DNA from 2 places in the Brevibacillus sp. M2.1A genome. Region 2 is predicted to be linked to the other one. Evidence: riboswitches for the same ligand, from Rfam matches in the RefSeq annotation. Region 2 holds a riboswitch; the other holds the start of a gene.
What was found. Region 2 has a riboswitch for S-adenosylmethionine ahead of HP567_RS05240 (methionine ABC transporter ATP-binding protein). Riboswitches for the same ligand answer to the same signal wherever they lie in the genome.

Region 1 (5,936 bases), 770 kb from region 2:
ACTCCGGCAAGGGCTCCTCCCAAACCATCCTCACCATGTACGGCATGCTCGAAAAACAACGGTCGCAGCAGCGGTTCAGATGCTCCACAGACAACAGGGATTTGCTCGCCGACTTGCAAGAAATCGAGAATTTTGCACGTGTTTTCTGTTGCTTTTCGCAACGACACGTTGCCATTCACCGTAGTAATGCCAATCAGATCGAATTGCTCGCTCTTCACAGCGAGAATAATGCCAAGCGCATCATCAATGCCCGTATCCACGTCAAGAATGATCTTTTGCACGAATGGTCCTCCTCACGTTCATTCCTCATAAGAAAACTTCTATCTAAGCCAATTCAACGTGGAGCGACCGCGTTTTAGCGGAATGTTTACATGCGCTCCAGAATTTATTTTATAAATTCCTATACGTTGAAAAACGAGGGTATATCCGATATTGTCTATACCCTCGCCCTTTGTTTTTCTATCGTTCGTTATTGCGTGATTTCACGATTCCAACGGTCAATCCATGCTTTGGAGTGCTCGTTCACGAATTTCATATCCAGCATTTTCAGCTTGCTTACGGTTGCTTCCCCGTACGTTACGCCTTTTGCTTCTTCTTCTGTCAGTTGAACCGTTTTGTTTACAGGAGAATCGATTTTTGCCTTTGCTGTTTTCTCCTGAACTTCCTTGCTCAGCTGGTAGTTGATGAAGTCTTCTGCGAGTGCTTTGTTTTTCGAGCCTTTTACGATGTTAACCGTATTCATGACTGCATATCCGCCGCTTGCAGGTTGTACGAAAACAGCTTCTGGAACAGCGGCTTTGATGTCTTTGAAGTACATTTCCATAATAGGTCCTACGCCGATTTCTTCTTGTCCAAACATGTTCACGTATTCGGAAGTCTTATCGTAGAACTTCACGACACTTTTGTTGACTTCTTTCATTTTCGCGAAGGCTTGATCCTCGTTGAATTCCTTGCTGCCCGCGACCGCAGAAGCACTGTCGAGAACCATCGGGCCTGTCGTGGAAGTAATGCTTGGCAGTGTCAGCTTGCCTGTCAGCTCAGGGTTCCACAGATCTTTCCAATCTTTGATTTCGGTTTTTACGAGCTTTGGATTGTAGGCAATCCCGAATTGGCCAATCGTGTAAGCTGGACCGTATTCCTCGCCCAGTGGTGCTTTGGCGATGTCGTAGATTTGATCCAGGTTCGGGATTCGGCTGCGGTCGATTTTTTCAAATGCGCCACTCTCAATCCCTTGCTGTGCATAGTAGTCAGAGAGGTAGATCAAGTCTACATCGGAGCTTCCTTGGCGAATTTTGTTCAGACGCTCTGCGTTGTTCCCGATTTCCAGTACGATTTTCACGTTATGTTCTTTTTCAAACGGCTCATATACTTCTTTGCGGAAAAAGTCTTCGGAGAAGCCCCATGTGGAGATGACCAGCTTTTGTGGCTCGCCCTTGGCTTCACCGCCAGCTCCTCCCGCTTGTGGTTGATCATTGCTGCCACAGCCAGCGAGAGCCAGTGACATCATAGAGAAAGACAGGATTCCAGCAAGTAATTTTTTCATCGTAATTCTCCTCCAGTTGGGTTCAATTGATGACAAAATATGGTGATACAATAAAAAGAAAAGTACCCTTGATTAGAACGTATCATTCTAAACAAGAGCACTTTTCTTCGTAAACAAAGAGAAGTGACACCCGTTTTACGCAAAGTCTACGGTCTCCCCTTAAGATAGATCAAAAGAGAAAATCCGAACGATTGCGTCAGGTATTCAGTTCTGATTCAGCTAAAATAACATTCGTGATCGCCCACTGCGTAGGCGCATCATAGTCCCTCAGCACGGCTTCCAACGGCAACCCCATCTCTTCTTCCAGTCGTTCTCTCAGTTTCTTCTTATAAAGAAGGGACATGCGAAAATCGACTTCGAGCTTGAGGGCCGGCGCTTCTCCTTCCAACGCTTGTGAGCGCGGAGAGCGACGATGCTTGGCTTGGAACGTAATCATCTGGTTTTCAATCGTGACTCGGAGCAAAGTCGTTCCAAATCCGAACAACTCTTTTGCTATCTCATTATAGATGGCAGACAGCTTTTTTCTGGTTTCATTGGAGTCCACGAGAGTCATGTCATCACCTGCGATAGCTGGCATAGAGTTCATTCGCTCTCATTATACAAATGATTTTTCGATTCTTCAATAGAATATTCGTATTTAGATCAATTTCATATAATTGCGTGAATTGCTCTGCCGCGATTTACCGGACAGGGGACTATGCGATACCTTCTGCCCCTCCCCCCTTTCAGGGTGGGCAGTTCTCTCGTGGTCTGTCAGAAAATTAAATTTCAGATTTTTCTATCCCCACTTGGAGGCGAGTACAACGCCAAAAAACATCTCGATTCACCATAAACAGTGAACCGAGATGTTTTTTCGTTTTTGGTATTTTGTTATGTGTTACAGCTCATTCTGGTGTTGTGCTATTTTTACTGCAACTTTACCTTCCATGTTCTCATCTGACGAAAGCGAAACTGTATGCGAACCAGTTCCCCATGGCGAGCTACTTATTTCAATTTTTTGATTACCATAAGGTGGTACTCTAAAGAACATTTTCTGACTACCGGATGAATCAGTAACGGACACTTTGATCTCGTAGGTTCCACTATTATATACCCACACTTTAACCCAACCATAGCCCTCTGGAATATTAAAATTTTTGGAATCCGTTTTGGCATTCTTAATTGGCACGTCATCAATCGGTCTTTCAGATCCCATAGGTTCCAATAACTTCAAATAAGATTTTGCGGAATTATCCTGATATTTAACCTGATTAACCTTAACGTTACTCTCCGGATATTTTTCTTTTACAACTGCATCATGTGATGATGCCATAGCACTAGATCCAATAGATAGACTGCTAAGTAAAAGAGCTGCTGCAATTGTACCTTTAACAGATCTTTTCATAATAATCCTCCATTACTAGTAATTTGGAATTATCTTCCTATTAAGTATGTTACATGGTAATAAATGGAAAATCAAGAATTTATATGGAAAATATTTGAAAAACAATAGACTCTCATCCCGCCCGATTGGTGGTTGTACAGGAGTAATGCGAAAGGAAGGTAGAATCACCACATTTTTCGCAAATATCGCATTCATTTGAAAAAAACTTTGACATCCATGTTGGTGCAAGATATAATCCAACTATTCGAATAAGGATTAGCGATTTTATCTTTCGTTAAAATTTCATAGCACATTCTCTTATGAAGAGAGGTTGAGGGACTGGCCCTATGACACCTCGGCAACCTATCGCAAACGATATGGTGCCAAATCCAGCGGAATTTATTCCGACAGATAAGAGAGGTATTGTTGCAGTGTGTTTACATACTCGCAGTTTTCGCCTCTTCTGTCGGAAGAGGCTTTTTTCGTTTCCATCTTACATCCAGAGAAAAGGGGTATTTTCATGAAAAAGACTGGTCTACTGCTCACTACACTGCTGCTCGCTGCATCGCTCGTAACGGCTTGCGGTGGTAAACAAGAAGCTGCGCCTGCTAACGGTGGCACTGCTGCTGAACAAACCTCACTCAAGGTCGGCGTCACTGGCGGCCCGCACGAAGAGATTCTCAACAAAGTAAAAGAAGTCGCCAAAGGCAAAGGACTCGACGTCGAAGTCGTCGTTTTCAACGATTACGTACAGCCGAACCAAGCTCTCGATAAAGGAAATCTCGATGTAAACAGCTTCCAAACCATTCCGTTCTTGGCGAAGTTCAATCAGGATCACAAAACAAAGATCGTCGAGGTCGGAAAAACCGTGACGTATCCAATGGGTCTTTACTCCACCAAGCATAAAAAAGTCGAGGATATCCCGGCAGGCGGTGTTGTCGGCATTCAAAACGACCCGACCAACCGAGCACGCGCCTTGCTGCTCTATCAGGCAGCTGGCTTGATTAAGCTCAAGGATGGCGTGGGTGACAACGCAACACCATTGGACATCGTGGAAAATCCGAAAAATTTGCAATTCAAAGAGCTGGAGGCTGCTTTCCTGGCACGCTCGCTGAGCAACGTAGAGGTTGCTTCGATTAATACGAATTTCGCAATGGAAGCTGGCTACTCTCCGAAAAAAGACGCGATCTTCGCTGAGAAGGCTGACTCTCCGTACGTGAACATCTTGGCAGTCAACGAAACCAACAAAGACAACCCTGCCGTCAAAAAGCTGGTGGACATCTACCGCTCGGAAGAAGTGAAAAAATTCATCGACGAGCGTTTTGAAGGAGCTGTACTGCCGTCCTGGTAAGATCGACGCCAGGAACATCAAGAACCCACAAGGAGAACTCGTTATGATACAGCTAACCGATATTCATAAGTCGTATCAAGTAGGAAACAAGCAGGTAAAAGCATTGAAGGGCGTATCCCTGCAGGTGGAAAAAGGGCAAATCTACGGGGTGATCGGCTTTAGCGGAGCGGGGAAAAGCACCCTGCTCCGTACCATCAACCTGTTGGAGAAGCCAACTAGCGGTTCTGTGATCGTCAATGGCCAGAACATGCTGACCCTCAAGGAAAAAGAGCTGCGGCAAGCTCGCAAAAAGATCGGGATTATTTTTCAACACTTCAACCTGCTCTCTTCCTATAATGTCTTTGACAATGTGGCGGAAATCTTGCGGATGAATCGCGTCCCCAAAGATGTCATTAAGCGCAAGGTAGAAGACCTTCTCGGCTTGGTTGGCTTGTCTGATAAAGCAAACGCTTATCCTTCTCAGCTATCCGGTGGACAAAAGCAACGGGTGGGCATCGCTCGTGCGCTTGCGACTGATCCGGAAATCCTGCTCTGCGACGAAGCGACTTCCGCTCTCGACCCGCAGACGACCGAATCGATTCTCGAGCTGTTGCTCGACATCAATCGAAAGTTTAACCTGACTATCGTGCTGATTACACATGAAATGCAGGTCATCAAAAAAATCTGCGACCAGGTAGCTATCATGGAAAACGGTGTCGTCATCGAGCAAGGCTCTGTTCTGGATGTGTTCAGCAATCCGCAAGAGCAAACGACCCGCAATTTTATCAAAACGGTTTTTGACGATCAGGTACCACAGGAGATTTTGTCCAAGATAAAAGAAACCGGACCTGTTTCCAAAATTGTTCGCGTTGCCTTTCGCGGAGATGCCGCTCTCGATCCAGTTCTAGGCACCTTGTCCGCACGCTTTCCGATTAGCACCAATCTGTTGTACGGCTCGATTACGACCATTAAGGGAACGGCGCTCGGCATTTTGCTATTGCACATTTCTGGTGAAGACCAGCCCATTCAAGACGGCATTCGCTTCTTGCGGGAATCCGTCTACCGCGTAGATATTGTGTCACCAGAGGAGGTGCGGAGCTAATGGAGCGTCTGATTGAAATGATTCCGGTATTCGGGCAATCCCTGCAAGAGACTGTTATCATGGTCGGGTTTTCGTTGTTCATTGCGACATTGATCGGGATTCCGCTCGGGATTTTGTTGGTCATCACACAGGCGAATCACCTTTTCCCGAACAAGATCATCTATCACACCCTGAATACGCTCATCAACATTGTGCGTTCACTGCCTTTTATTATTCTTATGGTTGCGATCATTCCTTTTACAGAGTTGATCGTGGGCACCTCGATTGGGATTGAGGGAGCCATTGTGCCGCTCATCGTCTATACGACACCTTACATCTCACGCCTGATGGAAACGGCCCTGCATGACGTAGATCGCGGCGTGATCGAAGCGTACCAAGCGATGGGTGCATCCCGGACGCAGATTATTTTTCGCATCATGCTGCGTGAAGCACGACCTGGCATCGTCCTCTGCCTGACGATTGCGACCATCGGTTTGATCGGTGCCACTGCTATGGCGGGCGCAGTGGGTGCCGGTGGATTGGGCGATCTCGCCTTGCGATACGGCTATCAGCAATGGGATATCGAAGTCATGATCATTACCGTCATTATCCTCGTCGT
Region 2 (5,936 bases):
ACAAAAGACCATCCCTCCCACGCAAGTGCCAGCAGCAATTGGCCAATGATGCTCTCGTCGATCAAGACGTATGCGGAGACAGGCAAGACACTTGATTTTGGCTACTAATACAAAAGAATCCCGAGTCCAGCAATTTCGTTGGCCTCGGGATTTTTGTTCTATTCGTTACTCTGTCATCTCTGCCCACTTCAGGTCGATAAATCCGAGTCCATCCACTTGAACGCCTTTCACCTTGTCACTTTGCACCCACACATCCACATCCGTGAACAGCGGGATTAACGGCATGGCATCCATAAAGATTTGTTCAGCCTCTGCAAATAGTTGCTTGCGTTTCTCTGGGTCAATTTCAACCGATGACTGTTTCAGCAGCTCTTGGTAGCGGGGATCTTCCCAGCCCGTGTCGTTGTTGCCTGTTTTACCATCCCGGAACATTTCCAGGTAGTTCATTGGATCATTAAAGTCTGCATTCCAACCGATACGGCCCATCTCGTAATTGAGTTCGTGCATATCCTGCAAATGAACGGCGGACTCCTTCACCATGATCTTTATATCAATGCCGAGCTTTTGTTTCCATTGGTCCTGAATCGCTTCGGCAATTTTCTTATGTCTATCGCTTGGATTGTAAGACAAGGTGATCGGAGGCAGCGTTGTCATGTTGAGCTCCCTCATGCCTTCTTCCAGCAGCTTTTTCGCTGTTTCTACATCATTATCCTTGAAGTATCCGTCTTTTTTGATAATCATGGATTGCGGCAGCATCCCCATCGTTGGCACCTGTCCGACTTGTGTGATGTTATCTACGATGGTTTGACGATCTACCGAGTATGCCAGTGCTTTACGAATTTTCACATTGCTGAGCGGCCCTTTTGTCGTATTCATCTTGTACCAATACATCGTTGCTTTTGGATGAACAACGAGTTTGCCCGACTCTTTTAGTGACGGAATCGCATCGGTGGGAAGTCCACCGAGCGGCTGGCCTGCCCAATCCAGCTCACCGTTCTCGAACATGGACAGGGCTGTATTATCGTCCTCGATCATCGCAAACTCAATGCGATCGAGCTTTACTACGTCTTTATCCCAGTAGTGCTCATTCTTTTCAAGCACGATCTTGCTCTTGTGCTCCCACGCTGTCATCTTAAATGGACCGTTGCTTACGTGCGTCGCCGCTTCGTTTGCCCATTTCGGATTGGCCTCCACTACTTTTTTGTTAACCGGGTAGTATGTGTAGAAAGCCGTCAGCTCCAGAAAGTAAGGCGTTGGATTCTCCAGCGTGACTTCCAGTGTTTTGTCATCGAGAGCCTTTGCACCGAGTTCGTCGGGTTTCATCTTGCCTTCGTGAATCAGCTTCGCATTTTTAATGTAGTACAGCTGATAGGCATACTCGGCACCAAATGTCTTGCCGAGTGCACGCTTCCATGCATACACGAAGTCATGGGCAGTGACTGGATCTCCATTGCTCCACTTGGAGTCGCGAAGCGTGAACGTATACACCAGTTTGTCATCCGAGAGCTTCACATCGGATGCTACTGAGTTCACTGGCTTAGCATTTGCATCGAAACGCGTCAAGCCATCAAAAGTAGCACGGATGATCGCTCCCGAAGTGGCATCCTTCGCAAGACCGGGGTCCGCTGTCGAAGGCTCACTCACAATGTTCGCCCGAAATACCTGCGGCCTTGCATTTGCAGGCTTTTCAGCTGATGCTGCGGTTCCCTCAGCCGGAGGGGTTGTCGTTGATGGCTGCGTACTCGTCGAACATCCAGCTAACATGCTTCCGGCGACCAGCATCGCGCCAAGAAACAACTTGAGATTTCTATTCATCAGAAAATTCCCCCTTATCTATATTTTCCCACTTCAAACACAATATACTCGACGGGAAATAAGTTGAAAACGGGGACGAGATATATTTAACTAAATTTTATAAAAATTCACTATATTATTAATAAAAATGAAACCCAACCAGCTTTGGAGGCCAGTTGGGTTTCTTTGATTGATCAATTATTTCTTCATTAGAACGCTGGAATAATCGCGCCTTTGTATTCATCTTCAATGAACTTTTTCACTTCAGGTGAGTTCAGTTCTTTTGCCAGCTTTTGAATGGCTTCGGAATCCTTGTTGTCAGGACGAGCTACCAAGAAGTTTGCGTATGGAGAATCTTTATCTTCAATAAACAGAGCGTCTTTCGTTGGAACAAGCTTTGCTTCCAGCGCGTAGTTCGTATTGATCAACGCCAGATCTACTTCTTCCAGAACGCGCGGCAGCATTGCTGCTTCTACTTCTTTGAATTTCAGGTTTTTCTTGTTCTCAACAACGTCTTTCACTGTACCGCTGATGCCAGCGCCTTCTTTCAGTTTGATCACGCCGTTTTTCTCCAAGAGTGCGAGTGCGCGACCGCTGTTTGTTGGGTCGTTTGGCAGCGCGATTGTTGCGCCATCAGCTAATTCGTCAACAGATTTTATTTTTTTGCTGTAAGCTCCGAATGGCTCAATGTGTACAGGCACTACTGGCACCAGGTTCATGTTTTGTCCTTTATTGAAATCTTCCAAGTAAGGCTTGTGCTGGAAGAAGTTTGCGTCGAGTTGTTTTTCGTTCACTTGAACGTTAGGCTGTACGTAATCAGTGAACTCTTGGACTTCCAGGTTCACGCCTTGTTCTTTCAGTTTTGGTTGAATAAATTTCAAGATTGCTGCATGTGGAACGGGAGAAGCGCCTACCTTCAATGTTACTTCCTTTTGTCCGCCTTGTGCGCCGCCTTCAGCTGGAGCAGGTGCTGTTTCCGTTTTGCCTCCGCAAGCTGCCAAAGAAAATGCCAATACAGTAGAAAGTACAGATACGACTAGCTTTTTCATGAATGATTTCCCCCTTGCATGTATTTCATCTTATTTTTTGAAAATCTATATGGAAAGATCCTATTTGCGGCTGAATTTCAGAACCAGACGGTCCCCCAGCGATTGTAAGATCTGTACCATCACCAGCAAAATAACAACAGTCACAATCATGACATCGGTTTGGAAACGCTGATAACCGTATCGGATCGCCAAGTCACCCAAACCACCGCCGCCAATTACCCCAGACATTGCCGTGTAGGAGACCAGTGTTACCGTCGTGATCGTAATACCTGCGATCAGACCTGACCTAGACTCTGGCAAAAGGACATTCCAGACGATCTGCCAATTGGAAGCACCCATAGATTGTGCGGCCTCGATCACGCCTTTATCAATCTCACGCAGAGAGGTTTCCACCAAACGTGCGAAAAATGGAGCGGCCCCAAACACGAGCGGCGGAATGGCACCCAGTACACCGAGTGAGGTTCCTACGAGCATTTTCGTCACAGGAATCAGCAAGATCATCAAAATGATAAATGGTACCGAGCGCAATACGTTGACAACGAATGATGCGATCGTATAAAAAGTGCGGTTTTGCAAAAGCTGTCCGCGAGAAGTCAAAAACAGAATGATGCCCAACGGCAAACCAATCAGGACGGTAAACAGGGTGGAAAAGCCAAGCATCGTGAGCGTGTCCATCGTACCTTCGCCGATTTCAGCCCAATCCACATTTTCGAATGTCCAGTCCATTTATATCACCTCTACTTCCAAGCCACGTTGGCGCAGCGTCTCGATGGTCTTTTGATTCTGTGCGACATCGCCTTCCAGCTCGATCACCAACTGACCATACGGCGTATCTTTCATGCGGGAGATTGTTCCCTGCAAAATACTGAACACCGTACCGGTCTCTTGCATCGTTTGGAACAGGATCGGCTGGTACGTTTTTTCTCCGAGGAAGGTGACACGAGCAATCGTGCGGTTCCCCGAGGCTTTTTCGTGCTCGACTGCTTCGCGCAGCTCTGTAGAATCTGCTACTTGTTCCACGAATTCTTGTGTTGTTGGATGCTTCGGACGAAGGAATACATCCAGTACGTTACCCGACTCGACGATCTTTCCTCCATCAATCACGCCGACACGATCACAAATAGAGCGAATGACGTGCATCTCGTGAGTAATCAACACTATGGTCAAGCCCAGCTTGCGGTTGATGTCCAAGAGCAGTCCCAGAATGGAGTTCGTCGTCTGCGGATCGAGAGCCGATGTAGCTTCGTCACAGAGCAGCACTTTTGGATCATTCGCGAGCGCACGGGCGATCCCGACACGCTGCTTCTGTCCGCCAGACAGCTGGGACGGATATTTGTCCTTATGTGCCTCCAAGCCCACCAGCTTCAGCAGTTCGTTTACTTTCTTATCAATCTCTGCCTTTGGACGCTTTGCCAGCTTGAGCGGAAAAGCGACATTTTCGCCGACTGTCGAAGAAGACAGCAAGTTGAAGTGCTGAAAAATCATGCCGATTGAGCGGCGCTTTTCTTGCAGCTTCCCTTCATCCAGCTTTGTCAAATCGACGCCGTCCACAATAACTTCCCCTGAAGTTGGGCGCTCTAGCAAATTGATGCATCGGATCAATGTACTTTTCCCGGCACCCGAATGTCCAATGATCCCGTAAATTTCGCCTTGCTCTATGGAAAGGTCGATCCCCGTTAACGCTGGGATGGTTTTACCTTGAACTTGATAGCTTTTATGCAAATGACGCAGTTGGATCAACGCATCCACCTCCCGACCATAATCTTGATAAAAATATGAAAACCCCTTTTTCATAAACGAAAAAGGGGCTGCAACGCAATGTATACGTTCGCATCCACCCTTCTCATCTACACAAGATCCAAACAATCCTGTAGGAATTGGCACCGCGACGTTCATTCGAAAATGAACCGGCTGCCGGGCTTCATAGGGCCTGTCCCTCCGCCTCTCTTGATAAGAAAGATATCTACGTATATTATGTTCGTTTTTTCTATTTCTTGATGATACAAAACGGATTATATCCTTTTTGAAAATATCACGTCAATAGTAATAGCAGGAAAAAGTTTTTTAATCCATGACGCCGTTGCGTATTATGGTCGACTTTACGTGAAAGTGAAATGTCGCATCTTTGAACATCTTTCTCCATTCGGCCTGCGTCATATTTGCCTTCCCTCTTCTATTTGAACGATACACGATCCCGAACCCAGCTGGATCGACATTGAGGTCCTGCAATTTGTGGACTACTTTCTGCAGTTCTTTTCCGAGCTCTTCTTCCAGTGCATGTTCCATGATTTTCATCAACCTTGCATTCTCTAGCTTCAGCGGGAGGGTTAATTCCAAAATCCGCGCATTTAATCGGATGTAAATATCAAAGATCGGGGGAGATACTTGGGTCAGCTCGATTTTTGAATGGCTGGAAATCGTATCAAAGACAAGCTGCACACGATCATTTTTACTTCCGTGATTCTTGTGCACCTCGCCAAAAATATGAGCAGGGACAGAAGTATCGTAGCTCCCAATCCTGAATTTGCCATGCATGAGCTTGATTAAAAAGGCTTCCTTTGGTGTGATCCACCCTACATAACGCTCCCCTTGAAATAATGCGATACCCTTGATTTGCAGCTCATTTCCCTTTTTTGCAATAAACGGCATGATCGGGTCGATTCCTTTGTCATAATAAGCTCGAAAAAACTCATGCATGGTGGAAGACGGAATTTTTTCCCCTTCAATATTTTGCTCAATCATACGGTATAGATAGATTCCGATATTCCCTGCTTCAGAATAGGGATACGTTAACATATCATATGTTTCGCCTTCGAAAAGGCAAAGATAAACCCTGCTGGAAATAGAGGAATCCCGATACAACGTGTCAACGATACTGCCAAGTCCACGCTTTGCCAATTTTTCACTGTAGAGTGCGACACGTATTTGCCCACCCAATACTCTTTTATCTGATTGTAAATTGATCCGATCCCGAATTCCCTTGCTGGTTTCACCGGTGGCTGAAAAAACTTGTATCTTTTCTTTCGCCTCCGGATTAATGGAGGGCATGATTGCTGTCCCCCGAATGTTTCCATCCTTTAACAGATCATAGCC

Region 1: linked by a shared signal. The riboswitch ahead of HP567_RS01340 (MetQ/NlpA family ABC transporter substrate-binding protein) and the one ahead of HP567_RS05240 (methionine ABC transporter ATP-binding protein) in region 2 are both predicted to bind S-adenosylmethionine.

What each region holds. Positions count from the first base shown of each region.
Region 1 covers NZ_JABSUY020000001.1:294,800-300,735, forward strand. The annotation lists gene HP567_RS01320 (nucleoside hydrolase) at 1-281, opposite strand, end outside; gene HP567_RS01325 (ABC transporter substrate-binding protein) at 470-1,543, opposite strand; gene HP567_RS01330 (Na-translocating system protein MpsC family protein) at 1,740-2,096, opposite strand; gene HP567_RS01335 (hypothetical protein) at 2,421-2,927, opposite strand; SAM riboswitch class I at 3,222-3,324, shown strand; gene HP567_RS01340 (MetQ/NlpA family ABC transporter substrate-binding protein) at 3,427-4,257, shown strand; gene HP567_RS01345 (methionine ABC transporter ATP-binding protein) at 4,301-5,338, shown strand; gene HP567_RS01350 (methionine ABC transporter permease) at 5,338-5,936, shown strand, end outside.
Region 2 covers NZ_JABSUY020000001.1:1,059,813-1,065,748, reverse strand. The annotation lists gene HP567_RS05260 (SRPBCC family protein) at 1-108, shown strand, start outside; gene HP567_RS05255 (peptide ABC transporter substrate-binding protein) at 166-1,815, opposite strand; gene HP567_RS05250 (MetQ/NlpA family ABC transporter substrate-binding protein) at 2,004-2,843, opposite strand; gene HP567_RS05245 (methionine ABC transporter permease) at 2,904-3,569, opposite strand; gene HP567_RS05240 (methionine ABC transporter ATP-binding protein) at 3,570-4,583, opposite strand; SAM riboswitch class I at 4,684-4,800, opposite strand; gene HP567_RS05235 (Ger(x)C family spore germination protein) at 4,908-5,936, opposite strand, start outside.